2 linked regions of the Acidithiobacillus ferrooxidans ATCC 23270 genome follow. The main gene of each other region encodes a partner of the protein of the gene in region 2 in a complex. Links are inferred from orthologs where the notes say so. Each region holds a gene or a part of one and is shown on either strand. Other genes may lie near its edges.

What was found.
Region 1: the proteins of pmbA (region 2) and tldD are in contact, whole or in part, in a solved structure (PDB 5NJ9), measured with the Escherichia coli proteins. The link is inferred for Acidithiobacillus ferrooxidans ATCC 23270 from one-to-one orthologs.

The regions. Positions count from the first base shown.
Region 1 is NC_011761.1:2,335,973-2,350,839, forward strand. What follows is about bases 5,889-8,703. They hold tldD (metalloprotease TldD), read right to left. Parts: upstream 8,112-8,703; coding sequence 6,666-8,111; downstream 5,889-6,665. Other genes in these bases: ftsH (ATP-dependent zinc metalloprotease FtsH), read right to left, coding at 5,889-6,568; AFE_RS12105 (ribonucleoside-diphosphate reductase subunit alpha), read left to right, coding at 8,436-8,703. In the rest of the region: AFE_RS12055 (NADH-quinone oxidoreductase subunit C), read right to left, coding at 1-41; AFE_RS12060 (NuoB/complex I 20 kDa subunit family protein), read right to left, coding at 45-521; AFE_RS12065 (NADH-quinone oxidoreductase subunit A), read right to left, coding at 512-868; preprotein translocase subunit SecG, read right to left, coding at 1,124-1,525; tpiA (triose-phosphate isomerase), read right to left, coding at 1,530-2,291; glmM (phosphoglucosamine mutase), read right to left, coding at 2,410-3,774; folP (dihydropteroate synthase), read right to left, coding at 3,813-4,589; more of ftsH, read right to left, coding at 4,643-5,888; more of AFE_RS12105, read left to right, coding at 8,704-11,282; AFE_RS12110 (ribonucleotide-diphosphate reductase subunit beta), read left to right, coding at 11,409-12,437; AFE_RS12115 (hypothetical protein), read left to right, coding at 12,929-13,198; AFE_RS12120 (ArsR/SmtB family transcription factor), read left to right, coding at 13,195-13,551; AFE_RS12125 (MFS transporter), read left to right, coding at 13,548-14,825; AFE_RS12130 (DsrE family protein), read left to right, coding at 14,822-14,867. UniProt on the Escherichia coli protein: Metalloprotease involved in CcdA degradation. Suppresses the inhibitory activity of the carbon storage regulator (CsrA).
Region 2 is NC_011761.1:532,608-547,550, forward strand. Bases 548-3,438 are described here. They hold pmbA (metalloprotease PmbA), read right to left. Parts: upstream 2,721-3,438; coding sequence 1,374-2,720; downstream 548-1,373. Other genes in these bases: lnt (apolipoprotein N-acyltransferase), read left to right, coding at 548-1,405; AFE_RS02830 (metal ABC transporter solute-binding protein, Zn/Mn family), read left to right, coding at 2,966-3,438. Also shown: more of lnt, read left to right, coding at 1-547; more of AFE_RS02830, read left to right, coding at 3,439-3,898; AFE_RS02835 (metal ABC transporter ATP-binding protein), read left to right, coding at 3,912-4,736; AFE_RS02840 (metal ABC transporter permease), read left to right, coding at 4,756-5,646; AFE_RS02845 (metal ABC transporter permease), read left to right, coding at 5,650-6,459; AFE_RS02850 (DUF5666 domain-containing protein), read right to left, coding at 6,496-7,704; AFE_RS02855 (DUF6502 family protein), read right to left, coding at 7,697-8,527; AFE_RS02860 (NAD-dependent epimerase), read right to left, coding at 8,808-9,821; AFE_RS16305 (hypothetical protein), read left to right, coding at 9,854-10,015; AFE_RS02870 (DUF5666 domain-containing protein), read right to left, coding at 10,135-11,382; AFE_RS02875 (DUF6502 family protein), read right to left, coding at 11,375-12,217; AFE_RS02880 (hypothetical protein), read left to right, coding at 12,586-12,924; AFE_RS02885 (glycosyltransferase family protein), read left to right, coding at 12,924-14,342; AFE_RS02890 (glycosyltransferase), read left to right, coding at 14,339-14,943.

The sequences.
Region 1 (14,867 bases), 1.8 Mb from region 2 along the record:
TCACTGAGATGCTGGCGCAGATTTTCGAGTGCGTCAGTCATGTCTCACCGGGCAATGGTATTGGTGCGGCGGATTTTTTTCTGCAACTGGACCAGGCCGAAAAGCAAGGCCTCAGCAGTAGGCGGACAACCCGGTACGTAGATATCCACGGGCACGATGCGGTCACAGCCCCGCACGATGCTGTAGGAATAGTGATAATAGCCGCCGCCGTTGGCACAGGAGCCCATGGAGACCACCCAGCGCGGCTCCGGCATCTGGTCATAGACCTTGCGCAAGGCAGGGGCCATCTTGTTGACCAACGTTCCCGCCACGATCATCACGTCGGACTGGCGCGGACTGGGACGGAAGACAATACCGAAACGATCCAGGTCGTAACGCGCGGCCCCGGCGTGCATCATCTCCACTGCACAGCAGGCGAGGCCGAACGTCATGGGCCAGAGGGAACCGGTACGGCCCCAGTTGACTACCGTGTCGATGGTCGTGGTGACGAAACCCTTTTCGAGAAGGCCCTCTATTCCCATTCCAGCGCCCCCTTCTTCCATTCATAAATGAAACCGACCACGAGAATGGCGAGGAATAGCATCATGGCCAGAAAACCTGTCATCCCGATCTGATCAAAGACCACCGCCCAAGGGAAGAGGAAGGCAATTTCCAGATCAAAGAGGATGAAAAGAATGGCAACGAGATAGTAGCGCACGTCGAATTTCATGCGCGCATCTTCAAAGGCCTCGAACCCGCATTCGTAGGGCGAGAGCTTTTCGCTGTCCGGCCTGTGTGGCCCCAGCGAAGACCCCATCAGCAGTGGGGCTACGCCAACCACCAATGCGACGAGCAGAAATATGAGCACTGGCAAATAGTGGTTCAACATCTCCAACCCCTCCACCCGATACGGGCTCCGGAAAACACATCCAAAGCCACTGATAAATTATTTTTTTAGTATATAAATCATATCTCTGGATGAGATCAGAGATAAAAAAACAGCCCGTAGGGCTGCAATTTGGTGCCGAAGACCGGACTCGAACCGGTATAGCTTGCGCCGCCGCCCCCTCAAGACGGTGTGTCTACCAATTTCACCACTTCGGCCTGATAACTATTAAAACTCTCTCATGATGCGCTGGCGACGTCAAGGCTTGACGGGGGTCTTTCCTGCGACAACAGATGAAGCCGCACTGGTCACCGGGCTCGCTGCGCTTGCTACCGACTGTGCCGGAGCAGCAACGATGGGAGCTACGGGTGCCGACGTCGTCACCGGCGCCTTGCTGGGCAGGGCGATGCCGGAAAAAACACTGCTGCTGGAGTGATCGGAAAGATAGGCCAACCCGAGGCTGTTCAAAAAAAACAGCGCGCCGATCACGGCCGTAGTATGGCTCAGAAAATTCCCCGCACCACGCGCTCCGAAAATCGTCTGCGAGCCACCGCCCCCGAAGACGGCGCCAATATCAGCACCCTGCCCTTTCTGAATCAGGACAAGCCCCACCAGAACGATACAAATAATGATCTGGACCACCAGCAACACCGTGTACATCGATTCAGCCTCCTCGTCCTGCCGACTCGGCAGCACGACAAATTTGGATAAACTCACCCGCCTGCAGGGACGCGCCACCCACCAGGGCCCCGTCAATGTCCGCCTGGTCAAAAAGCGCGGCGGCGTTGTTGCCTTTAACACTTCCGCCATAAAGCAGCAACAGACGCCTGGCAAGCTGCGCCGAATAAGCGGCTGCCAACTCGCGGATGAACACATGGACCGCCTGTGCCTGTTCAGGGCTGGCACTCAGACCTGTGCCAATGGCCCAAACAGGTTCATAGGCAATGATCAGGTTGGGTTGGCTCGCCTCGAGATTCAGCAGGGGCAGCACGGCTTCGAGCTGACGGCGTAATACCGCATCTGTGAGACCCTGCGCACGCTCCGCCTCTGTTTCACCCACGCAAACCACGGGGATGAGACCTGACAGCAATGCTGCTTTAATCTTCTGGACAATCTGCGCGTCGCTCTCCGCAAAAATCTGCCGCCGCTCGGAATGCCCGATCAGCACATAACGGCAACCCATATCACGGAGCATGGCCCCGGATATTTCTCCGGTATAGGCGCCGCTTGCTTCCCAGAAAAGGTTTTGCCCCCCCCAACGCAAGGCGCTGCTTTTGGCCTCCTGAGACACTGCGTGGAGCAGGGTAAAAGGCGGGAAGATCACCACCTCCGGGCGCATCGGCTCCAGCCCTGCGTGAAGAATGGCCTGAGTGAGATGCACGGCATCCCCACTCAGGCCGTTCATCTTCCAATTTCCTGCTACCATAGTGGGACGCACGGCGATTCTTCCTTATGCTCAGTGTCTGCGACAACCTCACCGTCCCCTGGGGGTGGCCGACAGCCCAGTAATGTAGGCGCCAGTGTAAAGATTCAGCTTCGAATGGTCAATTTCGTGGTCTTGGGACAGCACCGGCAAGAGCCAGCTTGGTTAAACCACTGGTCAGCGCTGCGGCTACATCGGCCGCCATATCAGCGGATGCGGCCTCGACCATGATCCGTAATACCGGTTCCGTACCGGATGGGCGCACCAGCAGGCGCCCGCTTCCCCCGAGACGATCCTCCGCATCAGCAATGAGCTGGTGTGCCGATGACTGGTCGAGCAGTGTTTGCGCCCCGGCCATGCGCACGCTTTTCAGCACCTGGGGGAAAGCGCTATAGCCTTCCCGCAGGGCTGCCAGCGTCACCCCGCTGCGGCGCAGAATGGCCAGTATCCGCAACGCGGCAAGGATGCCATCGCCGGTAGTGTTCGCGGGCGTGATGATGTGCCCCGACGACTCGCCGCCCAGCGGATAGCCATGGCGGCGCATGGCTTCCAGTACGTAACGGTCACCTACGGGCGTGCGCAGCATGGGCACACCACAGCCAGCCAGCGCCTGCTCCAGGGCAAGGTTGCTCATGACCGTACCCACCACGCCGGAGAGCCCACCGTTCTGGCACATATTCCGCGCCAGCAGCCAAAGGATTTCGTCACCGTCGAGCAACTCACCCCGACCGTCCACCAGGAGCAGGCGATCACCGTCGCCATCAAACGCAATGCCCACATCGGCGCCGGTGCGTAGCACCGCGGCACGCAGCGCTTCCGGGTGAGTGGAACCCACCTGATCATTGATGTTGACGCCGTTGGGCTCCGCTCCCAGCAATTCCAGTGTGGCTCCCAACTCCCCGAAAATCATGGGCGCCACTTTGTAGTTGGCGCCGTGCGCACAATCCAGCACCAGATGTATTCCGCGCAGATCGAGGTCGGCGGGAAAGGTGGTTTTACAGAACTCCACATAACGGCCCGCCGCATCATCCACCCGCCGGGCCTTGCCCAGCCGCTCCGAGGCCGAGAGAGCCATCGGCCGGTCCATCCATGCTTCGATGGCCTCCTCCTGGGCATCCGGCAACTTGTAGCCGTCTCCGGAGAAGAATTTTATGCCGTTATCCTGATAAGGGTTGTGCGACGCGCTGATCACAATACCGGCATCCGCGCGCAGGGTACGGGTCAGATAGGCGATGGCCGGCGTCGGTAAGGGGCCAACCAGTAGAACATCGACGCCTGCCGCCGCCAACCCGGACTCCAAGGCAGACTCCAGCATGTATCCGGACAGACGGGTGTCCTTGCCGATAACTACCCGGGGCCGACCTGGCGCGTCGGCGGTGAGCACGTGCCCCGCAGCCCAGCCCAGGCGGAGCACCCATTCCGGGTGAATAACAGAATCACCGACCTGACCACGCACTCCGTCGGTCCCAAACCACTTTCTGGTCATCGTTTGCCTAACTCCACATAGGAACAGCGGTCTTCAAATCAAGCCAATCCGCGCCAGACCCCCAATGCCTGCACCGTTTCTGCGACATCGTGGACACGTACGATGCTGGCGCCGCGCGACACGGCCCAAAGTGCCGCGGCAACACTGCCCGCCACACGCTCAGAAGCCGATTCTACACCAGAGAGCTCACCGATCATGCGTTTGCGGGAAAGACCCACAAGCAGCGGCAGCTCCAGGGACGCAAGGTCATCCAGATGGCGCAGCAAAGTACGGTTTGCTTCCAGATCCTTGGCAAAACCAAAGCCGGGATCTACCAGCAGATGGTGCCGGGGAATGCCTGCGGCGACACACTGTGCTACACGCTCGGACAGAAAATCCTTCACCTCTGCCACGACATCGCGGTAATGGGTGTTCTCCTGCATATTCTGCGGGGTACCCCGCATGTGCATCAGACAGACGGGAACACCCAACCCTGCGATGGTCTCCAGTGACAGCGGATCAGCACGCAACGCGGTCACATCATTCATGAGCCCCGCGCCCAGAGACCAGGCTGCACGCATAACAGCGGCTTTGCTGGTGTCAATGGAAATGGGCAGCGGCACCTCTGCCGCCACCGCCTCCAACACCGGCAGAAGTCGCCGCAACTCTTCCTCCTGCGTCACCGCCGGCGCCCCGGGGCGGGTGGATTCCGCCCCGATATCGATGATATCGGCACCCTCCTCCCACATCCGTTTGGCGCGCACGAGGGCGGCATCCGCAGACAGATAGGTACCGCCATCCGAAAAGGAATCAGGAGTGATATTAAGCACTCCCATAACACAAGGGCGCCCGAGAACCAGGGGGCGCCCATTGCAATCCAGCGTCAGGGTCAAACCGGGTGTTCGCCGGGGTTGAGGCTGGGCAACGACTGTCCGCCGGATTTGTCGGCCGTTGTGACATTGCCGTCGGGAGTGGAAGGATAGCTTCCCGTTCCCCCTTCCACCGGCGGCTGCGGATCATGCCCCGCCATGATAGCGCTCACCTGTTTTGCGTCCAATGTCTCATACTTCAGCAGAGCCCGGGCCATGGCCTCGACCTTGTCGCGATTTTCTTCGATCAGTTTACGGGCAATACCGTAACGCTCCTGAATAATATCGCGTACCTCTCCGTCCACGGTCCTCGCCGTCTGCTCCGAGATATTGCTGTGCTTGGTCATTTCCCGGCCAATGAATACCTCTTCCTCTTTTTCACCAATGACCATCGGCCCGATGCCGGACATGCCCCACTGGGTCACCATGCGCCGCGCCAGGTCGGTGGCACGCTCGATGTCATTACCTGCGCCGGTCGTCATCTGGTTGAGGAATACTTCTTCAGCGATGCGTCCACCCATGAGAATGGAGATATTGTTGAGAATTTCCTGACGCTCGTAGTTGAAGCGATCCTCCGTCGGCAACTGCATGGTGAGCCCCAAGGCCCGGCCACGCGGGATAATGGTGACTTTATGCACGGGGTCCGTGCCCGGAAGCAGCTTGGCCACCACGGCATGACCGGACTCGTGATAGGCCGTGGTCTCACGCTGTTTGTCGCTCATCACCACCGACTTGCGTTCGGCGCCCATCATGACCTTGTCCTTGGCATCTTCAAAGTCAATCATGTCCACCAGACGCTTGCTTCTACGAGCCGCCATCAGCGCCGCTTCATTGACCAGGTTGGCCAGATCGGCGCCGGAGAAGCCAGGGGTACCGCGGGCAATGACCTTGGCGTCCACGTCAGGGGCAACCGGCACCTTGCGCATGTGTACCTGCAGAATCTGCTCGCGCCCGCGAATGTCCGGCAACGGAACGGTGACCTGCCGGTCGAAGCGGCCGGGCCGCAACAACGCCGGATCCAGCACATCCGGACGGTTGGTAGCCGCGACGACAATGATGCCCTCGGTGCCCTCGAACCCATCCATTTCCACCAGCAACTGATTCAGGGTCTGCTCGCGTTCATCATTACCGCCACCCAGGCCGGCGCCACGCTGACGACCCACTGCGTCGATTTCGTCAATGAAGATAATGCAGGGGGCATGCTTTTTGGCCTGCTCAAACATGTCGCGAACCCGCGATGCACCCACGCCAACAAACATTTCCACGAAGTCGGAGCCGGAGATGGAGAAGAATGGTACCCGCGCCTCTCCGGCGATGGCACGCGCCAGCAGGGTCTTACCGGAACCCGGCGAACCCATGAGCAGCACACCCTTGGGAATACGTCCGCCGAGGCGTTGAAATTTCTGCGGATCGCGCAGGAATTCAACAATCTCGGCCAGTTCGTCCTTGGCTTCTTCAATACCTGCCACATCGGCAAAAGTGACCTTGTTGTTTTCCTCGGTCAGCATCCGCGCCTTGCTGCGGCCAAAGGTCATCGCGCCGCGACCACCGGCACCACCACCACCCATCTGGCGCATGAAGAATATCCACACGCCGATCAGCAGCAACATCGGGAACCATGAGATGAGGATGGAGAGCAGCAGCGACTGCCCCTCCGGGGGCTTGACCGAGATCTTCACTCCTGCGGCCAACAGTTGGGGAACAACCTGGGTGTCGTTCGCCGGGGTGTAGACGCTGAAATGCTGCCCCGAATTCAGGCTGCCTTCCACATGATTACCGTTGATGGTGACATCCGCGACCTGACCTTGCTTGATACTACTCACGAAGGTCGAAAAATCCATGGCCTGGGCCGGGGTAGAACTGCTCGTATTGAGGTTCTGGAACACCAGCATCAGGATAACGCCGATCGCCACCCACAATAGTACATTTTTTAAGACATTATTCATTAGCTCACCCCCCGACCGGGAGAATTTAGACTGATTATAAGACCAATATATCGTTCGATCTTAACCTTCTCAAGACCGCCTGACAAGAGCAGCTTCCTCAACCCTGCGTTCCCCCCACCGTCAGATCACGGATTTTCAGCGTCGGCTGTCCAACACCTACGGGTACACTCTGGCCATCCTTACCACAAGTGCCCACTCCCGTATCCATCTGGAGGTCGTTGCCGATCATTTCAACCCTGGTGAGCACATCCGGGCCGTTGCCGATCAGGGTCGCGCCTTTGACAGGCCTGGTTATCTTACCGTTTTCAATCAGATATGCTTCCGATGCGGAAAAAACGAATTTGCCGTTGGTGATGTCCACCTGACCGCCCCCAAAGTTGACGGCGTAGAGCCCGCGTTTGACGCTGGCGATGATTTCCCGGGGATCGCGGTCCCCGGCCCGCATATAGGTATTGGTCATCCGCGGCATCGGCAAGTGCGCGTAAGACTCGCGGCGTCCATTACCGGTCGAACGCGTCCCGGTCAAACGCGCGTTCAGGGTGTCCTGCAGATAACCTTTGAGAATGCCATCCTCGATCAGTGTCGTGCACTGAGTCGGAGTCCCTTCGTCATCGACATTCAGACTCCCGCGGCGCCCATCGAGCGTGCCGTCATCCACGACGGTGACGCCCGGCGCGGCGACCCGCTGGCCGACCCGGCCGCTGAAGGCGCTGGTGCCCTTGCGATTGAAGTCCCCCTCCAGTCCGTGGCCAATTGCCTCATGCAGCAGCACGCCCGGCCATCCCGGCCCGAGGACCACTTCCATGGTGCCGGCAGGGGCCGCCTCCGCCTCCAGATTGACGAGCGCCTGACGCGCGGCTTCCCGGGCGAAGCCTTCGGCCATGTCGCCCTGAAGAAAGGCCTGATAATCGTAACGGCCGCCGCCGCCGGCGCTGCCTTGCTCACGCCGCCCGCCCTGCTCGGCGATGGCGGAGACGTTGAGGCGCACCAAAGGACGCACATCGGCAGCCATCGTACCGTCGAGACGCGCCACCAGCACCGCCTCGAAGCGGGCATTGAGGCTGGCCATCACCTGGACGATGCGCGGATCACAGGCCCGGGCGGCCCGTTCCACCCGTTCCAGCAGGGCGATTTTCTCGCTATTGGAAATGGAAGCCAGAGGATCGACCGGCGGATATAGTGCCAGCCCCGGACGCTGCTGCCAGACCAGTCCTTTCGTCTGACCCGGACGATGGACAATGGCGCGCGCCGCATCCGCCGCCGTCAACAAGGCATCAACCGCGATTTCGTCAGAATAGGCCAACCCCTGACGCTCACCGCTCACCGCCCGCACACCCACTCCCTGTTCAATGGAGTGACTGCCTGACTTCACGACCCCTTCTTCCAGGCTAAAGCCCTCGCTGCGGCTGTACTGAAAATACAGATCCGCATCATCCAGGGCGCGATGGGAGAGGCGACCGAACACCTTTTCCAACGCCCCTTCGCTGATTCCGCCAGGTGCAAAAAGGGTAGCGCGGGCAATTTCCAGGGCTGAGGCAGTCATGACGTTCCTTTCTGACAGATTAAGACAGTCAGTATGCGCCCAACCCATGGTTTAGAACAAGTCCAAACCGTCTGCTGCGCCTGCTACAGACCAAGGTTGTCGGCAGCCAGGCCCGAACCGCCATCCGCCCGCCGAGCGGGATAAAATTTCGTCGTGAAATGATACCGCTGGTTCGGTTATCCACATCTTTTGCACCATTTGCGCACCATATTATGCACAAGATGTAGTTGACACCAACAGAAACAAGTCTATATTTAGTATTCAGCTGCCATGCTTTCCGCTGTCACTGCTTGTACTCACCACCGCCCTGATCTGGAGTCGCCCATGTCTAAACCTACCACCCAGGCCGTCATCGGTAACCCTGCCTACGACCCTTCCGAAGCCAGTCATTACAAAGTCATTCGTCGCAACAACGCGATGGTCAATTTTGACGCCAGCAAGATTCATATCGCTGTGACGAAGGCCTTCCTGGCCGTGGAAGGCGGCAGCGGGGCGGCAAGCGCGCGCGTTCGTGACCTCGTCAGCCGCCTGACGGAACAGGTGATTGAAGCACTGAAACGGCGCCAGCCGGGGGGCGGCACCTTTCACATCGAAGACATTCAGGATCAGGTGGAACTGGCGCTCATGCGTGCCGGCGAACACGAAGTCGCCAGGGCCTATGTACTTTATCGCGAGGAGCGCGCGCGGGAACGCCGCCAGCAAGCTGCGGCGGAAACCCCAGCCGACGTCCCGGTTATTCGGGTCAGCTATCCGAACGGCAGCCAGCGGGCACTGGACATGGTACGATTGCGCGCCGTCATCGACGAAGCCTGCAGCGGCCTGGGCACCGCCGTGTCGATAGACGCCATTCTCGGCAACACCGTCAAAAATCTCTACGACGGTATCAGTGAGGATGAGTTGTTTCAGGCCCCCATTCTGGCCAGCCGGGTGCTGATCGAGCGCGATCCCGCCTACGCCTACGCCTCGGCACGTCTGCTTCTCGACCGCGTGCGCTGGGAAGTGCTCGGTGAAGCCGCGACGCAGGCGGAGATGACCGCACGTTATCCCCAGTATTTCCGCGACTATCTGCAAACCGGCATCCAGAATGAGCTGATCGACCCGCGCCTGGGACAGTATGATCTGGAACGCATCACCGCCGCGCTCCGGCCGGAGCGGGATCTGGACTTCCAGTATCTGGGCATGCAGATTCTGTATGACCGCTACTTCTTGCATGTACGGGAGCGCCGCATCGAGTTGCCGCAAGCCTTCTGGATGCGGGTGGCCATGGGTCTGGCGATGAATGAAGTCGACCGCGAAACCCACGCCATCGCCTTTTACGAAGTGCTGTCCAGCTTCGACTTCGTCAGTTCGACGCCCACCCTGTTCAACGCCGGAACCTTGCGCCCGCAGTTGTCCAGTTGCTTCCTGACCACCGTGGGTGACGACCTGGATGACATCTACGAAGCCATCAAAGAAAACGCCATGCTCTCCAAGTTCAGCGGCGGGCTGGGGAACGACTGGACGCCGGTGCGTGCGCTGGGCTCCTTCATCAAAGGCACCAATGGCAAGTCGCAGGGCGTCGTTCCCTTCCTCAAAGTGGTCAACGACACGGCGGTGGCGGTCAATCAGGGCGGCAAGCGCAAAGGCGCGGTCTGCGCCTATCTGGAAACCTGGCACATGGATATCGAGGAATTCCTCGAACTGCGCAAGAATACCGGCGACGACCGCCGCCGCACCCACGATATGAATACCGCCAACTGGATCCCCGACCTCTTCATGGAACGCGTCGAGAACAACGCCATGTGGACGCTGTTCAGCCCCAACGAAACACCGGATTTGCACGACCTCACCGGGTCGGCGTTTCGGGAGCGCTATGAGCACTATGAGCGCATGGCGGATGCGGGCGGCATCGAGTTGTTCAAGCGCATACCAGCCATTCATCTCTGGCGCAAAATGCTGACCATGCTCTTCGAGACCGGCCATCCCTGGATCACCTTCAAGGACCCCTGCAACCTGCGCAGCCCGCAGCAGCACGTTGGGGTGGTGCACAGCTCCAACCTCTGCACCGAAATCACCCTCAATACCAACGCCAAAGAGATTGCCGTCTGCAACCTGGGGTCCGTCAACCTGGTATCCCATTTACGGGCAGTGGCGGACGCCGGCGCATTGCGCGAGGACAGCACGCCGGAAGAACTGCTCGCCATGATGGATGGGGAAAAGTTGCACCACACCATCCGCGTTGCCATGCGGATGCTGGATAATGTCATCGACATGAACTACTACGCCGTCGCCAAGGCGCGCAACAGCAATCTGCGGCACCGGCCGGTGGGCCTGGGGCTGATGGGCTTCTCCGATGCCCTGTTACAGATGCGGATTCCTTACGCTTCGGCAGCAGCCCTCGCCTTTGCCGACATCAGCCAGGAAGTCATTTCCTACCATGCCATCGATGCATCGGCCGATCTCGCCCGGGAACGGGGCAGCTATCAGAGCTTCCCAGGGTCCCTGTGGAGTCAGGGTATCCTGCCCATCGACAGCATCGACCTGCTCGCGGCCGGCCGTGAGCACGGCGTGGACGTGGACCGCAGCCAGCATCTGGACTGGGCAACACTGCGTAGCAAGGTACGGGGCGGCATGCGCAACAGCAATTGCCTGGCCATTGCGCCCACCGCCACCATCTCCAATATTGTCGGTGTCAGCCAGGGTATTGAACCGATTTACCAGAACCTCTATGTCAAATCCAACCTGTCCGGCGAGTTTACGGTGGTGAACAGCTATCTGGTTCACGACCTGAAACGCCTGGAACTCTGGGATGAGGTCATGGTCAATGATCTGAAATACTTCGATGGCTCGGTCATGCCCGTAGACCGCATTCCGGCCAGCATCAAGCCCCTGTATGCCAACGCTTTTGAAACCGACCCGGAATGGCTGGTGGAAGCGGCGGCGCGGCGGCAGAAATGGCTGGATCAGGCCCAGAGTCTCAACCTCTATTTCGGCCAGCCTTCCGGCAAGAAAATTGACGAGATCTACCGGCTGGCCTGGAAACGCGGCCTGAAGACCACCTACTACCTGCGCTCACTGGGCGCCACGGCAGCGGAAAAATCGACGGTGCAGACGGGCACCCTCAATGCGGTCGTATCAGGTCAACCCAAAGCCTGCGCGATCGACGATCCGACTTGTGAGGCCTGTCAGTGATACGGGAATTGTTTGAAAAAGGAAAACATCATGTTAAGTTTTGAAGAAAATCTTCGTAAAGAATCCATTCTCAATGGACCGTTAGCGACGCGTCCGGAGCATGTTGGTGGCATCGAGGAGACTGGCATGACCAGTTTTGAACGGGTGCGCGCCGAAGACAAGCGCATCATTAACGGCCACGCCGATGTCAACCAACTGGTGCCTTTTAAATATCAATGGGCCTGGGATAAATACCTCGCCGCCTGCGCCAACCACTGGATGCCCCAGGAAATTCAGATGTCCAGGGACATCGCCCTGTGGAAAGACCCCAAGGGGCTGACCGAGGACGAGCGGCGTATCGTGAAGCGCAATCTAGGCTTTTTTGTGACGGCGGACAGCCTGGCGGCCAACAACATCGTGCTGGGCACGTATCGTCATATCACCGCCCCGGAATGCCGCCAGTATATGCTGCGCCAAGCCTTTGAAGAGGCCATTCATACCCACGCCTATCAGTACATTGTCGAATCCATCGGCCTCGATGAGGGCGAGATATTCAACATGTACCACGAGGTGCCTTCGGTACGGGATAAAGATCAGTTTCTGATGCCCTTTATCGACGTTCTGGCGGACCCCCATTTCAAAACCGGCACCCTGGAAAATGACCAGAAATTATTACGCTCACTGATCGTGTTTGCGGCGATTATGGAAGGCACCTTTTTCTATGTGGGTTTCAGCCAGATTCTGGCGATGGGCCGGCAGAACAAAATGGTAGGCGCGGCGGAGCAGTATCAGTACATCCTGCGCGATGAATCCATGCACTGCAATTTCGGTATCGATATGGCCAACCAGATCAAGGTGGAAAATCCGCAACTCTGGACGGAGGCTTTCCAGCAGGAAATCATCGACCTGATCCGCCGTGGCGTAGAGTTGGAATGTGCTTACGCCGACGATACCATGCCCCGCGGGGTGCTCGGTCTGAATGCACCGGTCTTCAGGGAATACGTCAAATATATCGGCAATCGCCGTCTGGTGCAGCTTGGTTTGCCGCAGCAGTATCCGGGCGTACAGAATCCCTTCCCGTGGATGAGCGAAATGATGGATCTCAAGAAAGAGAAGAACTTTTTTGAGACGCGGGTCACCGAGTATCAGACCGGCGGGGCGCTGAGCTGGGAATAAGCGGGCTGCTCCGTTGGACGACACATAAAGTGAGATCAAGCGAGACTAGGCAGCCAAACGTAGGCTGCCACTTCTTAATGAAGAGGCAGCAAAAGACAAAAACCTCTTCTCGCGCGTAATGTCCAACCATAATTCGAATGTCCACAGTGCAGCGATTCCGGTCATTCGTTATTGGGCGTGTCACGGTCGGCAAATATGCCGACATTCCAGGGTCGGCGTAATGGAGCCATCCCGCTGTCCCGGGCCAAACCTCCACAAAAGATCGAGGTTGAAATGCCCCACAACTCCCACGCAGCCTGCTACACTTCAGTAGACCAAATAGAAAAATTTGCTTGAGGACTGCTGGGAGGGTCGGGTATGAGCGGATATTCCGGAAAGATTGATCATATCGTGGTCCTCATGCTGGAAAACCGGTCCTTCGATAATATACTCGGCCAGTTGTATCCCAAGTCCAGTCGGCAGGCCCGATTTGGGGGGGAACGCCGGAGGAGATGGCCGGCCGGATCTTCGACAGCATCCACGCCAAACTCCTCACCCTGCCCGACGATCTGGAGATCTTCCCCGGCCATGCGGCAGGCAGCGTTTGCGGTGCCGACCTGTCCGGCAAGCCCTCCTCCACCATCGGCTTCGAGAAGCGCTGGGACCCCTATCTGTCCATGACCGACCGCGACGCCTTCATCCGCGAACTCACGGCCAACATCCCGGAGCGGCCGGCGGAGATGGCGCGCATCGTGGCGGCCAATCTGGGTGCGGCGGCATGAGCGCGGAGACGGTGCGTTTCGCCCTCTTTGCCGAGGTCTTTGCGGCGCTGACCCATCCCAAGCGCCTGGAGATGATCCATTACCTGGGAGAACGGCAGCATACGGCGGGGGAGTTGACCGAGCTGACCGGGCTGTCCAAGGCCAATGTCTCGCAACACCTCAACGTGCTCAAGGCACGTGGCTTGGTCCATTGCGACAAGTGCGGCACCTTCTGCCATTACCGTCTCACCAGCCCTGCCGTGCTGGAGACCTGCGAGATCGTGCGGAAGTTGATTCTTGACCAGATGGATATTACCACCGCCTGCCGTCAGCAACTGGCGGAAGTCGTGCCGCTGCGCAAGACGCCTTCATGAACCCGGTGCAGGCAGCCGCCGGGGCCTATCAGCGGGGAATTGCCCGCAACCGTGGCCAGTTTCTGCTGCAAACCTCGCAGGTCTTTTTTGTCGGTTTGATCATCGGCATGGAGCGCACGGTCTTGCCGTCCCTCGCCCAGGACTTTGGGGTGGCCAAGGGGGCTTTTCTCTTCCTGGCGTCCTTTGTCATCTCCTTCGGTCTGGTGAAAGGAGCCCTCAACCTGGTGGCGGGCTCCCTTTCCGATCGTGTCGGGCGTAAGCGTGTCCTGTTGATCGGCTGGATTGCCGGCATTCCCATCCCGTTGCTGATCTTCTTTGCCGCCAACTGGTGGTGGATCGTCGCCGCCAACGTCTTTCTCGGCATCAACCAGGCCTTCACCTGGACCATGACGGTGACCAGTCAGATCGACTTGGCGGGCAGCCGACAGCGCGGTCTGGCAGTGGGAATCAATGAGGCGGTGGGTTATTTGGGCATGGGCGTGGCGGGGCTGGCCACGGGCTATCTGGCCGTGCTCTATGGCCCCCGTTGGGCGTTGCTGCTCTTCGGCCTAGGGGTGGTCCTGCTGGCCCTGGTGCTGCTGTTACGCGTGCGCGATACCATCGCCTGGGTTCACGCCGAGCACGCCGCGGGCCCCATATCCTCCCCCCCGCCAAAGCGGAGCTGGATGCAGAGCTTTCTCGAAGTCTCTTTCCAGAATCCGCGCTACCGCGCCTTTTGCCAGGCGGGGGTGGCCAACAAGGTGGCCGACACCCTCGTCTGGGTGCTCTTTCCGCTCTACTTCCTGGAGCACGCCATGGGAGTGGTGGCCATCGGTTGGATCACCGGCGTTTACGGTGCCGTCTGGGGGCTTTCGCAACTCTGGACCGGCTATCTGGCCGATCGCATCGGCCGCAAGATCCCCATTGTCAGCGGCTTTTTTCTGTTGTCTGCGGGCTTGGCGGCCACTGCCTTGGTGCAAGGCTTTGTTTTGTGGATGTCGACGGCGCTCATCATGGGTCTAGGCATGGCGCTCCTGTACCCGAACCTGGTCGCCGCCATGTCCGACACGGCCCCACCGCTGGAGCGAGGGCGTATCCTCGGTGTCTATCGGTACTGGCGCGATACCGGTTATGCCATCGGCGGATTGCTGCTGGGGCTGGTGGCGCAATGGAGTAACGAAATTCTCCCCGCCGTCTGGGCTACGGCCGGTATTGTCGCCCTGTCGGGGCTGTGGGTGGCCCTGACCGTGAAAGAAACCCATCCTCGTCCTGTTCAAAAAAAGGGTAATGTATGACCATCGCGTTGATTGTTTTGCATGCCGCTCCCGAGGCGGATA
Region 2 (14,943 bases):
AGCCCTGCTTTTTGGCTTGTTCTGGCTGGCGATCACGGAGGAGCGCCCACAGCGTCTGGCGGCTCTGGGCGCGGGTTTCGGTTTTGCTGCTTTTGCCGCGGGAACGAGCTGGATCGCCATTACCCTGCATAATTTCGCCAACATGGATTGGGCACTGGCAGGTGCCGCGGTCGCTTTGCTGGCGGCTTGTTGCGCCGTCTACGCGGCGTTGGCCTTATGGCTGGCGGGCCGCTTTTTTGTCGGGAATGGCCGGTTGCTGGCGCTGCCGGTGTTGTGGACTTTGGTGGAATGGGCGCGGGCACGCCTCTTTACGGGCTTCCCCTGGCTGGCGACGGGATATACCCAGACCCATGCCTTCCTCGGTGGCTTTGCGCCCTGGCTGGGGCAATACGGAGTGGGGCTGGCGACGGCCGGGGTGGCGGTCATCCTGGTCTATATGCTGCAACGGCGGCAGTCCCGCCCGGTGCTCTTGGGCGGCGTCGTGTCGCTCCTGGTGATTTCCGGGGCAGCCATGGCGGCGGGGTCCGTGTCCTTCACCCATCCTGTAGGCAAGCCGCTGCGGGTAAGTCTGCTGCAGGGCAACATTGCCATCTCGGAGAAGTGGAATGCTGCCAAAGTCAGCGCCATCCTGCATCATTACGTAAACATGATTTTGCAGACGCCGCCCGATACCCGGCTGATCGTCCTTCCGGAGACTGCCTTCCCTCTCTTTCAGACCGAAATACCAAGCCTGATCGAACAGTTGCAGCAATGGTCAGCGACGCACCGTAAAATCCTGCTCATCGGTATTCCCGAGGAGGTCGGCCGCAAATATTACAACGCGGCGATGGAAATTGACGGGAAGGCACCGCTGCGCTGGTATCGGAAAGAGCATCTGGTGCCCTTCGGAGAATATATTCCGATGCCCGTTTTACTCGGGCCTCTGGTACATCATTTTTTGCCGGGGCTCGGCAGTTTCTCTTTTGGAGATGGACCTTACGCCCTGCCCGTAGACGGGCAGAAAGCCGGTATGACCATCTGCTATGAAGAGTCCTTCTCCCGGGATGTGCGCAAGGGCGTCAGGGAGGGTGCCACCTTTCTTTTGAATATCAGTGATTATGCATGGTACGGCCACAGCATCGCCGCCGCGCAAAGTCTGCAAATGGCGGCCATGCAGTCCCGGCAGGAGCAGAAACCCGATGTTCGCGCGACCAATACGGGTATTACCGCCCTGATCTCCCCCCATGGGCGGGTAATTTCGCAACTGCCCCAGTTTGTGGGGGGCACTCTGAACGGGGCCATCCAGCCGATGAGCGGAGAAACACCCTTCGGGCGCTGGGGCAGTCTCCCCTATCTGCTGTTGAGTTCAGTTCTTTTGCTGCTGGCCCTTGTCCTCAGTCGCCGGCAATCATCATCTCGTCAATGAGGATGGAGGGGCAGCCGGTGTTGCCGTGAATGAGCAGGTCATTGCCTACGGCGCGCATGCCCTGGAACATGCCCTGCAAGGTCCCGGCGATGGTGATCTCTTCGACGGGATACTGGATCTCCCCATGCTCCACCCAGAAGCCGGCAGCGCCTCGGGAGTAATCACCGGTCACCATGTTGATGCCGAAGCCGATGAGCTCGGTAACCAGCAGGCCGTGCCCCATCTGGTGGAGCAGTTCATCGAGAGATGCCTTGCCCGGCTGCAAGGTGAGGTTGTGGGCGCCGCCCGCATTGCCCGTGGTCTTCATGTTTAATTTGCGGGCACTGTAACTGTCGAGGATGTAGCCTTCCAGTACGCCCCCGGAGACGATGTCGCGGTTGCGGGTGGCGACCCCTTCGCCGTCGAAACTGCAGCTACCCAACCCACGACGCCGTAAGGGTTCTTCATAAACGCGGACGTGTTCCGGGAAGAGTTGTTTGCCAAGGCTGTCCACCAGAAAGGAACTTTTGCGATACAGGCTGCTGCCGCTGATGGCGCTGGCGAGATGGCCGATAAGGCTGGACGCGACTTGGTTTTCAAAGAGCACCGGGGCCTTGGTGGTGGCTACCTTGCGGGCGTCCAGGCGGCGCAGAGCGCGCTGCGCGGCGGTCCTGCCGATGGTTTCCGGCGTCGCCAGCGCATCGGCGGCACGGGCCACGTCATACCAGTAGTCCCGTTGCATTCCGCCGTTACGGTCTTCCGCAATCACCGAGCAGGACAGGCTGTGTCGCGATGATCGGCTGCTGCCCATGAAACCCAGGCTATTGCCATAGACCGACGAGCCCTCGCCGGTGCCGAGGCTGCCGCCTTCGGAGTTGTGAATGCGCGGATCGCTCTCACGGGCGGCCGCCTCGCAACGACGCGCCAGATCGGCGGCGCTGTCTGCATCTATGGACCAGGGATGATAGAGGTCCAGATCCGGGAAGGTTTTGGCGAAAAGTTCGGGATCGGCAAGCCCGGCAAACGGGTCTGCCGCCGTATGCCGGGCAATGGTGAGCGCCGCTGAAACGGTTTCTGACAAGGCCTTGCGGGAAAAGTCCGAGGTGGAGGCGCTGCCTTTGGACTGACCGAGATAGACCGTGACCCCCAGCCCCTTGTCCTGGTGGTATTCGATGGATTCCACTTCTCCGAGGCGCACGGTTACCGACAAGCCTTTGCCGGTGCTGGCGGAAGCCTCCGCCGCACTGGCACCCTGCTCGCGGGCGAGGTGGAGCATGTCATCAACGATTTGGGTCAGGACGCTGGTATCCAGCGTAGAATGGGGGGCTTGGCTCATGGGGTGCTTTTCCAAAGGTGATGAAACAATGGGGTCATCTTACCTCCAAGCTTCGTGGCAGGGGAAGCTTGGGGGTGGAAACTTGGCGCCGTCGGAAAGCGAGCGCCGGCTCCAACCCGGAATCACGTGCGGAACCAGAAGATTGACATTGAATCCCTATTTCCATACTGTGCAACACAGTTGCATGAAAAGTTGTGCGGCCCTCCGCCGCAGGCTTTGGCAGCCGTTTTCCGAGGATTTGAAAAATGACCGACCTGGGCTTTCGGAATGCACGTATTCATCCGGCGTCCGCCTTGCTGACGCTGATCGCCCTGTGCGCGGGGCTGGGCACGGCGCAGGTGGCTGCCGCAGCGACCATTCATGCGGTCGGGATAGAAAATCAATATGCCAACGTGATCAGTCAGATCGGCGGTGAATATGTGTCGGTCACTGCGATCCAGAGCAACCCCGGCACAGATCCGCACGCCTTTGAAGCCAGTCCTGCGGTGGCCCGGGAGCTTGCCGCGGCGCAGCTCGTGGTGCGGAATGGGGTCGGCTATGACGGTTGGGTCCGGAAAATTTTGCGGGCAAACCGGAACGCGCAGCGCAGGGTGATCGTCGTCCAGGATCTGCTTCATCTGCCGGAAAACACCCCCAACCCCCATCTCTGGTACAAGCCGGAGACCATGCCTGCGGTGGCGCAGGCAGTTGCGGCGAGCCTGACCGAACTGGATCCGGCCCATGCCGCCACCTTCGCGGCCAATGTGCGCAGGTTCGATGCCTCTCTGAAACCGTGGTACCACGCCATCGCCCGCTTCAAGGCCCGCTTTGGCGGCACGCCGGTGGCAGTGACGGAGCCCGTCGCCGATTATTTGCTGGAAGCCGCGGGTTGCGACATCAAAACGCCGTGGAAACTCCAGGCCGCCATCATGAATGGTACGGACCCGGCACCGCAGGATGTGAGCGCCCAGAACCAGCTCCTGCAGCGGCATCAGGTCAGAGTCTTTGTGTATAATCAGCAGGTGACAAATTCATTGACGGCTTCTTTCCTGAGTCGGGCGCAGGCGGCGAAGATCCCCGTGGTCGGTGTCTATGAAACCATGCCGGCGGGTTACCACTATCAGTCTTGGATGCTGGCGGAGGTAAATGCGCTGCGTAACGCGGTGGAGCATGGCACTTCGACGACCGTGCTGAAGTAATCCGGCATGGGAAATGTCTGACCCGATACTTTCAGTCGCCCACCTGTCCGTGGATCTGGGCGGCCGCAGCATTCTGCGGGATGTCAGTTTTGACCTCTATCCGGGACAGCTCTGTGCTCTGATCGGTGAGAATGGTGCGGGTAAAACGACCCTTTTGCGCGGTCTGTTAGGTCTGACGCCGATCCGTGCGGGGCAGGCCTTGATGGATGGTGCGCCAGCGGGTCAGCGCCGTGCTCTGGTCGGCTATGTGCCCCAGAAAATCGCTTTTGATGCGGATACCCCCCTGCGGACCAGAGATCTGGTGCAGTTGGGGCTGGATGGCCATCGCCTGGGTCTGCCGCTGTTTTCCGGTCGTAAAAAAGCCTTGGTAGATCAGGCGTTGCATGCGGTTGGGGCAGAAGACTTTGCGGATCAGCGGGTTGGAGAACTCTCCGGCGGCCAGCAACAGCGGGCGGTTATCGCCCATGCCCTGGTGCGTCAGCCGCGCCTGCTCATTCTCGATGAGCCCTTGGCTAATCTGGATTTCGGCAGCGCCAATGCGCTGGTGGCGTTGTTTGGGAGATTGACGCGTACCCGACAGATTGCTGTACTGGTGACTGCTCATGATATGAACCCACTCTTACCTGTCATGGACCGTCTGGTCTATCTGGTGGGCGGACAGGCCGCCACCGGCAGTGTGGAGGAGGTGGTGCAGCCTGAGGTGCTGAGTAAGCTCTATGGTTACCCGGTAACGGTACTGCGGCATGGGCGGCGGATACTCGTACTACCCGATGTCGCTGCTGAAGATGCCGAGGCGGGCACGGCAGCGTCTGTAGCGCATCCGGAAAAGGCGGTTTAACGCCATGTGGAATCTTTGGATGTTTTTGGAAAACTCCGGTTTCTTCGCTAGCGGACCGGTGCAAACCGCGTTGATCGTAGGGACTTGTGCAGCGCTGGTCAGCGCGGTGATCGGTATGTTTACCATATTGCGCGGCAATGCCTTTGCCGGACATGCCCTGGCCGATGTAAGCAGCGCCGGCGGGGCGGCCTCCTTCCTGCTGGGCATCAATCCCTTGCTGGGTTTTCTGGGTATGGCCTGGATTGCGGCCTTCGGCATGGAGTTTCTTGGTGTACGCAAGGTGCGGGAGCGTGATCTTGCCACGGGCATCGTTCTGGGGGCGGGATTGGGGCTGTCGGCGCTCTTTCTCTATCTGGACGTGACGACCACCAGCACTACGGGCGCAGCGGTGTCGGTGATGTTCGGCTCCATGTTTGCGATTCCGCAGAGTCTTATCGGTCCTGCATTGATGGCCTCCGCCGGGGTGTTCTTGCTGGTGGGTCTGCTCTACCGGCCTATGATGTTGATGGCGGTGGACCCTGATCTGGCGGCGGCGCGAGGTATTCCCCTGCGTTGGATCGGTTTGCTGCAACTGCTGGCCCTGGGACTGGCGGTAGCAGTCTGCGCCCTGGCCATCGGCGCGGTGCTGGCGACAGCTTTGCTCATTGGCCCGGCGGGTGCGGCGATTCGCCTGAGTCGGCGCCCGGTACAGGCGATATGCTGGGCCATTGCTATCGGTTTGACCGCGGTCTGGGTGGGTATCTGGATGGCCTATGAGAGTTACTACTGGTTTTCCGGTAATGCCTGGCCAGTGAGCTTTTTTATCGTGGCGCTGGTGTTCCTGTTTTATTTGGCGGCGGTGCTGGTGGCTAAAGTAGCGGGCTTGTCAGCGCGTCCGAAGTCGGTCAGTTGGCCGCACTGCGAGGCATAGGGCATGTTTTCCAGTTTCATGATCAATACCTGGATTGCCGCCACCGCCATTGCTTTTGTCGCTGCTTTCATCGGCTTTTTTGTGGTGGTACGGCGCTCCGCCTTTGCCGCCCATGCCTTGCCTCTGGGCGCTTTTCCGGGGGCGGCGGCGGCCAACCTGCTGGGAATCGATCCGTTGATCGGGTTGCTGGTTTTTGTTGGAATGGGGGTTTTACTCCTGCGCCAATTGGTGCGCATGGGGCGCCGCGATGTGGGCACCGGGCTGCTGCTGGTGCTGTTTCTGGGGGTGGGTGCATTGTTGCTCAGTATGACCAGTGCGTATGCACCGGCGGTGTTTTCCCTGCTCTTCGGCGAGGTGCTGGGGGTCAGCGACGCCGATTTGTGGCCCATACTGGGCATCTGCGCGCTGGTGGTTGTGGGCATCGCTCTGTATTTTCGGCCTCTCTTGCTGGACTCGACTTTTCCCGATCTGGCGGCCTTGCAGGGGATTCGCGCCGCACGCATGGATCTGGTGTTCCTGACCCTGCTGGCCCTGGTAACTGCCACGGCCTTGCCGGTGGTGGGGGCCTTTCTGGTGTTCACCCTGCTGGTCGGCCCGCCGGCCGCCGCCCAGGTGTTGAGCGGCAATCCCATGCGCGTGCTGGTGCTGTCCGTGGTTTTTGCAGAGGGCTGCATCTGGAGTGCTATCGCACTCTCCTACTGGACCAACTGGCCCATCGGTTTTTTTGTCGGGACCATCGGTGCGGGCTTGTTTACGGTGGCGCGTTCTTACCGGCACTGGAATCAGCGGCAGCGCAATTTCGTGGCGCTATAAATACTGATCGCACTTTTTCAACTGCCGGATTTTGGATTAATCGTTATCAGGGAGTTCCGGCCTTTCCACCAGGGGTTCTATCTCCGGGGGCCCAAACTCCGGGCGCTCGATTTCGGGATGATGTAATACCGGAGGGAGCACCGGCATCCGCGGTATGATGGGGAAATCAAAGTCCATGGGGTTGACGCTGAAGATGACGCGTTCCGCATTGACGACGCCCGGTGCCTGGACCCTTCCCTCGACGGCGACCATGCTGCCTGCCCGCATGTTCGCGGCATCCCCGTTTTCATAGAGGGTGTGGGGTCCCTCCACCAGAGATATCCCGTGGGTGGTCCAACCGTTATCCCCGCGAGCCAGGTAACCCACCAGGGACACCCGGTTGCCGACGTTCTGCGCCGCCAGTGCAGTGGGGGTCACGCTCTCGACCTGAGCCCGTCCGTCGGCGTATTCGCCTCTGACTACCACGGATTGCCCTACCTGGATGGCACGGAGCAGGGCCCCGTTGACCTTGAGTTTCGTTGCTCCGACTTCCAGGGTGTCCCGATCCGGATAAAGGGCGTCCACCTGGCCCCGAAGCAGCAACGGGACCCGGGCGGGCGCGGTATCCCCCGGATAGAGACGACGGATCGCCGTCGCCAGCCAATGGCCATTCCCCCGGTCCAGGCCGCTGATCGACACCACGTCACCGACCTTCAGGGCCGTGAAGGGCAGGGATTGATCCGAATCGTGCATGGTGATGGGGGTCCTTTTGCCCGTCTGGATGGTCTCGCTGAGGATGGCGAGTTGTCGCTTGGCCGCATCGACTTCGGTCACCCGGCCGATAACGGCATGCTCCACCCGTACCTCCTGGGCGATCGCCCGCCCGTCGGCGGCGGCCTGGACGGTGACGCGGTCCCCGAGATGCAGGTCTTTCGCCGTACCCGCAGCGCCGTCGATGCTATAGCGGGTCTGGGGGGTCAGGGCATATTCCTGACCGTTGACATAGATGCTGCCGAAGCGCTGGATTACCCCCAGGGCCGTGATTCCCGTCCCGCCGATGCCCCCTGGCTGGATGCCGGTGCCGCCGATGCCGCCGGAATGTATGCCGGTGCCGCCGATGCCGCCGGGGTGGATACCCGTACCCCCGATGCCATCCCGGGTGGCGCCCGATCCACCAAGGCCACCAGCCGGGTCGGGAAGGGCCCATGCCCCCGGCAGGGCTACCAGGCCCAGGACCAGGACCCACCAGCGCAGGGCTTTAGGCATGCGGCTCGTCCTCCGCGGCCGGTTCTTCTGTCGATTCCGCAGCGGCGTCTTCTTCATAGTAATAGACCCCCAGGCGCAGCCGCCGCTGCGGCCCTTCGGGGGACTCGGCTGTATTCAGCCGCTGATGGGCCTCGCGCAACAAGCGCTCGCCCATCCGGTAGAGTTCGGGCCGCGCCTCCTCCAGCACCGCTGCCGGCAGCGCATCGAAATACAGCGCCCGTTCCAGAAAGGGTTCCCCCCCTTCCAGGTTGTGTACCGCGCTGCGCAGGTGGTCACCGACGTTCTCCCCCAAAAAGGCTACCCGGTCTTCCGGCAGGGCAGAAATATAGGCATGGCGTAACAGACGCACTACCCCTTCCTTTTCCTCCGCCACCCCCACCCGGCCCAATTCATCCAGAATGGCTCGTGGGCGCATGTCGGCCTTGACTCGGCGCGCCAGTCCCTCAAAGCTCGGGGACGCCTCGCTGCGTAGGGGTAGCGACTTGGGTTGCCCGGAAGGGTCTGCATAATCCGCCATCGACACCCAGGCGGCCACCACCTGCGCCGCAATGTTGGCCCCGTGCCGCAACATCGGCCGCTCGCCGTGCTCCTCCAGCAGAAGCCGCAGCCGCCTGACTTCCTTACGGTGGATCCCGGTCAGCAGGCTGACCCGACTGTCCGTCAGTGTCCGCCCGTCGGTCTCCCCATAGTGCTTGCTCGCCTCCGCCACATACACCATCTTGAGTGTGTCCGCCAACGCCCCATAGGTCCACCCCTGTCCGATCAGATACCGGACCAATGGGCGCAGGATCGCCAACACCGCCGTTTTCAGTACTCCATTCATGGCCTGCCTGGGCTCGCCTTACTCAGTTTCCGTATCAATTGTAGCATGTCGTGAAATATGGACCCACCATTTACCCTGCCTCCCGGCGCATGCGCAACACCCCGCCGTTAGCCAAAACGGAACACGGAGGCAAGATCTCGCCAGCCCCATTCGGCGACTTGTGCATGTTGTATATAGACCATGATACGGGCTGCACGGGCTGCGATCATCGCTCGGCAATCGGTCATCAGGAGCGCCGCCATGTCCAATCCGCTGCGCTGTGGTCTGGAGTCACCTGTTTTCAAGATGCGTCGTAATAACTCCGATACCAGTCGATGAAACGGGCAAGACCATCACGCAAGGGGGTGGCGGGGGAAAAACCCACCGCCTCCTGCAATTCACCCACATCGGCATAGGTGGCAATAACGTCCCCGGCCTGCATGGGCAGCCATTCGATGTCGGCCTTGCGCGCCAGCAGATCCTCCAGGATCGCGATGAAATCCAGCAGGGCTACAGGGGTATGGTTGCCAATATTGTAAAGACGGAAGGGGGCATCGCTGGTGCTCGGATCCGGCCGCTCCGTCGACATCGGAGCAGGGCGCGGTGCGAAGTCCAGGAGCCGTACCACGCCTTCGATGACGTCGTCGATATAGGTAAAATCCCGGCGCATCTGACCATGATTGAAGACGGGGATAGGCTCTCCGGCAAGGATCTGGCGCGTGAAACGAAAATAGGCCATGTCCGGTCGGCCCCACGGTCCGTAGACCGTGAAAAAACGCAAACCGGTGCAGGGAATGCCGAAGAGATGTGCATAGCTATGGGCCATGAGTTCGCCGGCCCGCTTGCTGGCGGCGTAGAGGCTGAGCGGATGATCGACCCCGTCATGGACGCTGTAAGGCAGGCGGGCGTTGGCGCCATAGACCGAACTGGAGGAGGCGAAAAGCAGATGGTCCACGGCCTGGGCGCGACAGCCCTCCAGAACATTGGCGAAACCGACCAGATTGCTGTCGACATAAGCGGCGGGATCCTGGAGGGAATGGCGGACGCCCGCCTGGGCCGCAAGATTCACCACCACATCAAAATGTGGCCCGGCGAAGAGGCCTGTCATGGCCTCCCGATCGGCAAGATCCACGGTGTGGAATTGAAAGTCCGGATGGTTTTCCAGATGCGCCAGGCGATCCCGCTTGAGGGCGGGGTCATAATAGGCGTTGAGGTTATCAAGACCATGCACGATCCACCCTTCGGTCAATAGACGGCGGCACAGGTGGTAGCCGATGAAGCCGGCGGCACCGGTGACGAGAATCCGCCTGCTCATGAGAAAGCCTGCGCCAGGAGGATGTGCAGACCATGACTGCCCCTTCCCTGCACCGCACCGACGTCTGCCCCCGCGCAGCTCTGGTAATTGCCCTGCAGGACCTCGGGCATGGGGATATGGCGGATCACGCCACCGCCCCTGCAACGCCGCCGAACGGTGTCCGGCGCAGCCTCGTTCCGTCTCCAGGTCATTGATGAATATGCCAGGGTTTTTATCCCCCACAGGTTGCTTTCCAAGTTCATCGACATTCTCCATCTCTATGATTCAATTTAAGATGCACGGTACTACTCAGTGATGGCGATACAGTCTTGTCTTAATCGCCATCAAGGATTTCCGGCCTTTCCACCTGTGGTCGCACTTCCGGCCGCTCGACATCGGGCCGCTCGATTTCGGGGCTATTGACCTCTGGGCGCTCACCCTCATTTTCGGATCGCTCCCAGTCACCTCGCGCGCCCCGCGCCATCTGTGGTAAGGCGGGCAAATCAAAGTCCATAGGGTTGACGCGGAAGGTGATGCTTTCCACCGCGATGACCCCCGGGGCTTTGACCTCCCCACTGATGGCGACCATGCTGCCTGCCCGCATGTTCGCGGCATCCCCGTTTTCATAGAGGGTGTGGGGTCCCTCCACCAGAGATATCCCGTGGGTGGTCCAACCGTTATCCCCGCGAGCCAGGTAACCCACCAGGGACACCCGGTTGCCGACGTTCTGCGCCGCCAGTGCAGTGGGTGTCACGCTCTCGACCTGAGCCCGTCCGTCGGCGTATTCGCCTCTGACTACCACGGATTGCCCTACCTGGATGGCACGGAGCAGGGCCCCGTTGACCTTGAGTTTCGTTGCTCCGACTTCCAGGGTGTCCCGATCCGGATAAAGGGCGTCCACCTGGCCCCGAAGCAGCAACGGAACCCGGGCGGGCGCGGTATCCCCCGGATAGAGACGACGGATCGCCGTCGCCAGCCAATGGCCATTCCCCCGGTCCAGGCCGCTGATCGACACCACGTCACCGACCTTCAAGGCCGTGAAGGGCAGGGATTGATCCGAATCGTGCATGGTGATGGGGGTCCTTTTGCCCGCCTGGATGGTCTCGCCGAGGATGGCGAGTTGTCGCTTGGCCGCATCGACTTCGGTCACCCGGCCGATAACGGCATGCTCCACCCGTACCTCCTGGGCGATCGCCCGCCCGTCGGCGGCGGCCTGGACGGTGACGCGGTCCCCGAGATGCAGGTCTTTCGCCGTACCCGCAGCGCCGTCGATGCTATAGCGGGTCTGGGGGGTCAGGGCATATTCCTGACCGTTGACATAGATGCTGCCGAAGCGCTGGATTACCCCCAGGGCCGTGATTCCCGTCCCGCCGATGCCCCCTGGCTGGATGCCGGTGCCGCCGATGCCGCCGGAATGTATGCCGGTGCCGCCGATGCCGCCGGGGTGGATACCCGTACCCCCGATGCCATCCGGGGTGGCGCCCGATCCACCAAGGCCACCAGCCGGGTCGGGAAGGGCCCATGCCCCCGGCAGGGCTACCAGGCCCAGGACCAGGACCCACCAGCGCAGGGCTTTAGGCATGCGGCTCGTCCTCCGCGGCCGGTTCTTCTGCCGGTTCTTCTGTCGATTCCGCCGCGGCGTCTTCTTCATAGTAATAGACCCCCAGGCGCAGCCGCCGCTGCGGCCCTTCGGGGGACTCGGCTGTATTCAGCCGCTGATGGGCCTCGCGCAACAAGTGCTCGCCCATCCGGTAGAGTTCCGGCCGCGCCTCCTCCAGCACCGCTGCCGGCAGCGCATCGAAATACAGCGCCCGTTCCAGAAAGGGTTCCCCCCCTTCCAGGTTGTGTACCGCGCTGCGCAGGTGGTCACCGACGTTCTCCCCCAAAAAAGCGACCTGGTCTTCGGGTAGATCGGATATATACGCAGCGCGCAACAGGTGCACCACGCCATCCTGCTCCTGGGCCACTCCCACCCGGCCCAATTCATCCAAAATGGCTCGTGGACGCATGTCGGCCTTGACTCGGCGCGCCAGCTCCTCAAAGCTCGGCACCGCCACACTGCGCAGCGGTAACGATCGGGGCTGCCCGGAAGGGTCTGCATAATCCGCCATCGACACCCAGGCGGCCACCACCTGCGCCGCCAGATTGGCCCCGTGCCGCAACATCGGCCGCTCGCCGTGCTCCTCCAGCAGAAGCCGCAGCCGCCTGACTTCCTTACGGTGGATCCCGGTCAGCAGACTGACCCGACTGTCCGTCAGCGGTCGCCCGGCGGCCTTCCCGTAATGTCGTCTCGCTTCCGCTACGTATACCATTTTGAGCGCATCCGTCAGCGCCCCATAGGTCCAGCCCTGTCCGATCAGATATCGGACCAGGGGGCGCAGAATCGCCAATACCGCCGTCTTCAATGCTTCGTTCATGGCTTGCCGAGTTCGCCTCAATACAGTATTCACGTTCAGCATAGCATGTAGTGGTATATATTCCCACTCATGCGTAGATTGTTTGACGTGGTAGAAAATCCCACTATATTGATCATACGGCAGCGGAATGCCGATGTCGACCAGCCACCGGAAAGGAAGACGTCACGTATCAGACACCTCTATACAGGAATTCGATGGCCGGGCGGTGCGTTGCCCGGGAGCGGTCTGTAACCAGGGTCGGAGAACGGCGCGAGTGTCCGGCTTGAGCCTGGGTGATTGTTGACAGTGGGAAAAATTACCACTAATCTTGTTTCAAGTGTCGCGATCGGTAGCATTTCCCAACCATGGAGAGAGGCAAGGAGGGTGTTATGACAACCACTTATGAACAACAACGAGTTCTACACGACGAATCTTCCCTTATGCTAGGGGCCTGGCAGTTTTCACCCGAGATGAAGCAGGTGAGGGATGTCGACGCTACTGTCGGCACTATTTGCGGCCATCACAGCCCGCACGCGGTGCGCATCTTTCTTGACGGCGCCTGGACGACGTTCTGTATGGATTGCTGGCGCAGGAATCGCCGTTCCTACCGCCGTCCGGACGGCTTGTTGGCGCAGACCGAATCTTCCGCTGAACAAGTCTCACCAACGGCGATTCGGAAAACCTTCAGCAAGCCTTTTCTCCAATCGCTCCGTTCAGGAGGGCGGTGATGAAACCCCTCATACAGCCGGGAATGGAGCGATACCGCCGCCTGCCCGGTGCGCAGGCGGCGGGTCCCATGCCCACTAGCCAACGCTACGCGGACCGGGAAAGCCGGCAGAACCTGATGTTTGCCGGTGATTCCCCTTCCTCCCCCGGGACTTTCGCAGCAACGGGGCAGCCGATAACCCCGGGCGCCTTGCACCAGTGGTCCGCCGCAAAGCATGAGCGGTCGGCGCGACGAGTACTCCTCTATTCTCATGACACCTTCGGACTTGGCCATTTACGGCGGAATCTGGCCATTGTCGAGCATCTCATGCAGCGTAAACCGCCTTTTTCCGGGATGCTGCTGACCGGTTCCCCCATGGCCGGTTCCTGGCCGATGCCGATCGGCCTGGAGGTACGAGCCATCCCTCCCGTCATCAAGGTTGGTGCCGAGGAATATGCGGCCAGGGATCTTTCCTCCAGCTTCGAGATGGTCAAGGCACAACGCGAGGCGGCGATTCTGGACGCCATTGCCTCCTACCGGCCCGACTTCTTCCTGGTCGATCATGCCCCGGCGGGAATGAAAGGGGAGCTTTTGTCGGCACTGCGGTTCATCCGCGAGGAGATGCCGGCGACTCGCACCGTGTTGGGGTTGAGAGATGTCATCGACAGCCCTGAGACCGTGCGCCAGGTTTGGCAGGCACAAGGCATCTACGAGTTGCTGGAAAGGGAATATGACCAGATCCTGGTTTACGGCAGTCGCCACCTGTTCGACGTGGTGAGTGCCTATAAGCTTTCACCGAAGGTGGCGGCCAAAGTGCGCTACTGCGGTTATGTCGCCCGCACGGGCCTGCACGGTGTTCCGGACGTGCTGATGGCACCGTCGGGTTTGCCGGTGGTTCTCGTTACCGTCGGCGGCGGCGGCGATGGGTATGCCTTGATTGATGCCTATCTTGAGGCCTTGCGTCGGATTCCACAGAACACGGTACACAGCATCGTCGTTCCCGGGCCGCTCATGCCGCCGGACCAGTATCAGACGCTGGCCGGGATTGCTGCTCAGCGCCAGGACATCCAGATTATCCCCTATACCACCGAACTCGTGGGCTTGCTGCACATTGCCGATCTGGTGGTGGCGATGGGAGGGTACAACACCACCGCCGAGATCCTCGCCGCCAGGAAGTCGGCCATCCTGGTGCCACGCTCGACCCCGCGCATGGAGCAATGGCTTCGCGCAACGACGTTGAGCCAGCTCGGGCTCGTGTGGATGATCCAGCCCGAGGAAGACCTGGTCGACCGACTGGTGGAGCTGGTGCCGGCCGCCGTTGCCGGCGACCGTCCGCCTGGAAAGCCATGGGATACCGTGGACCTGGGGGGCGTTCATCGTGTTGCCGAGGTACTGGAAGAGATGCTCCATCCCGGCGCGAGCACGGAGGTATCCCTATGACGGCGACAACCCCGACGGTAGGCTACGTACTGAAGCGTTATCCGCGCCTTTCGGAAACTTTCATTCTCAACGAAATGCGCGCACTGGAGCGTCTGGGTACCCCCCTGCACATCTTTTCGCTTCTGCGGCCCGAGGACGCCCCGCGGCATCCCACGGTTTCGGAGGTCCGGGCGACCGTGACGTATCTTCCCCTTACTTGGCCCCGGATCATATTTGCGGTTGCCAGGGGCCATGCCGTCGTGGCGGCCCGGGCACCGCTGCGCTACCTGCATGCCACCGGGCTCGCATTGTGGTGGTCCATCCGCACCCGTCGGCCACTGAGCGTCGGGAAACAGTTCCTGCGTTCCGGTTATGTAGCGCATGGTTGTCTGCAAAACAACATTCAACACCTCCATGCCCACTTCGCCAATGCACCCGCCACGGTCGCTCGCCTGGCCGGGGTCATGTGCAATATTCCCTACAGCTTCACAACGCACGCCAAGGATCTCTACCTGACCCCCCAGGAGGCCATGCGCCGACGGATCAAGTCGGCGCATTTCGTTCTCACCTGCACCCGCTACAATGTCGAATACCTGCGCGGTTTTCTGCCGCGCCAGGACTG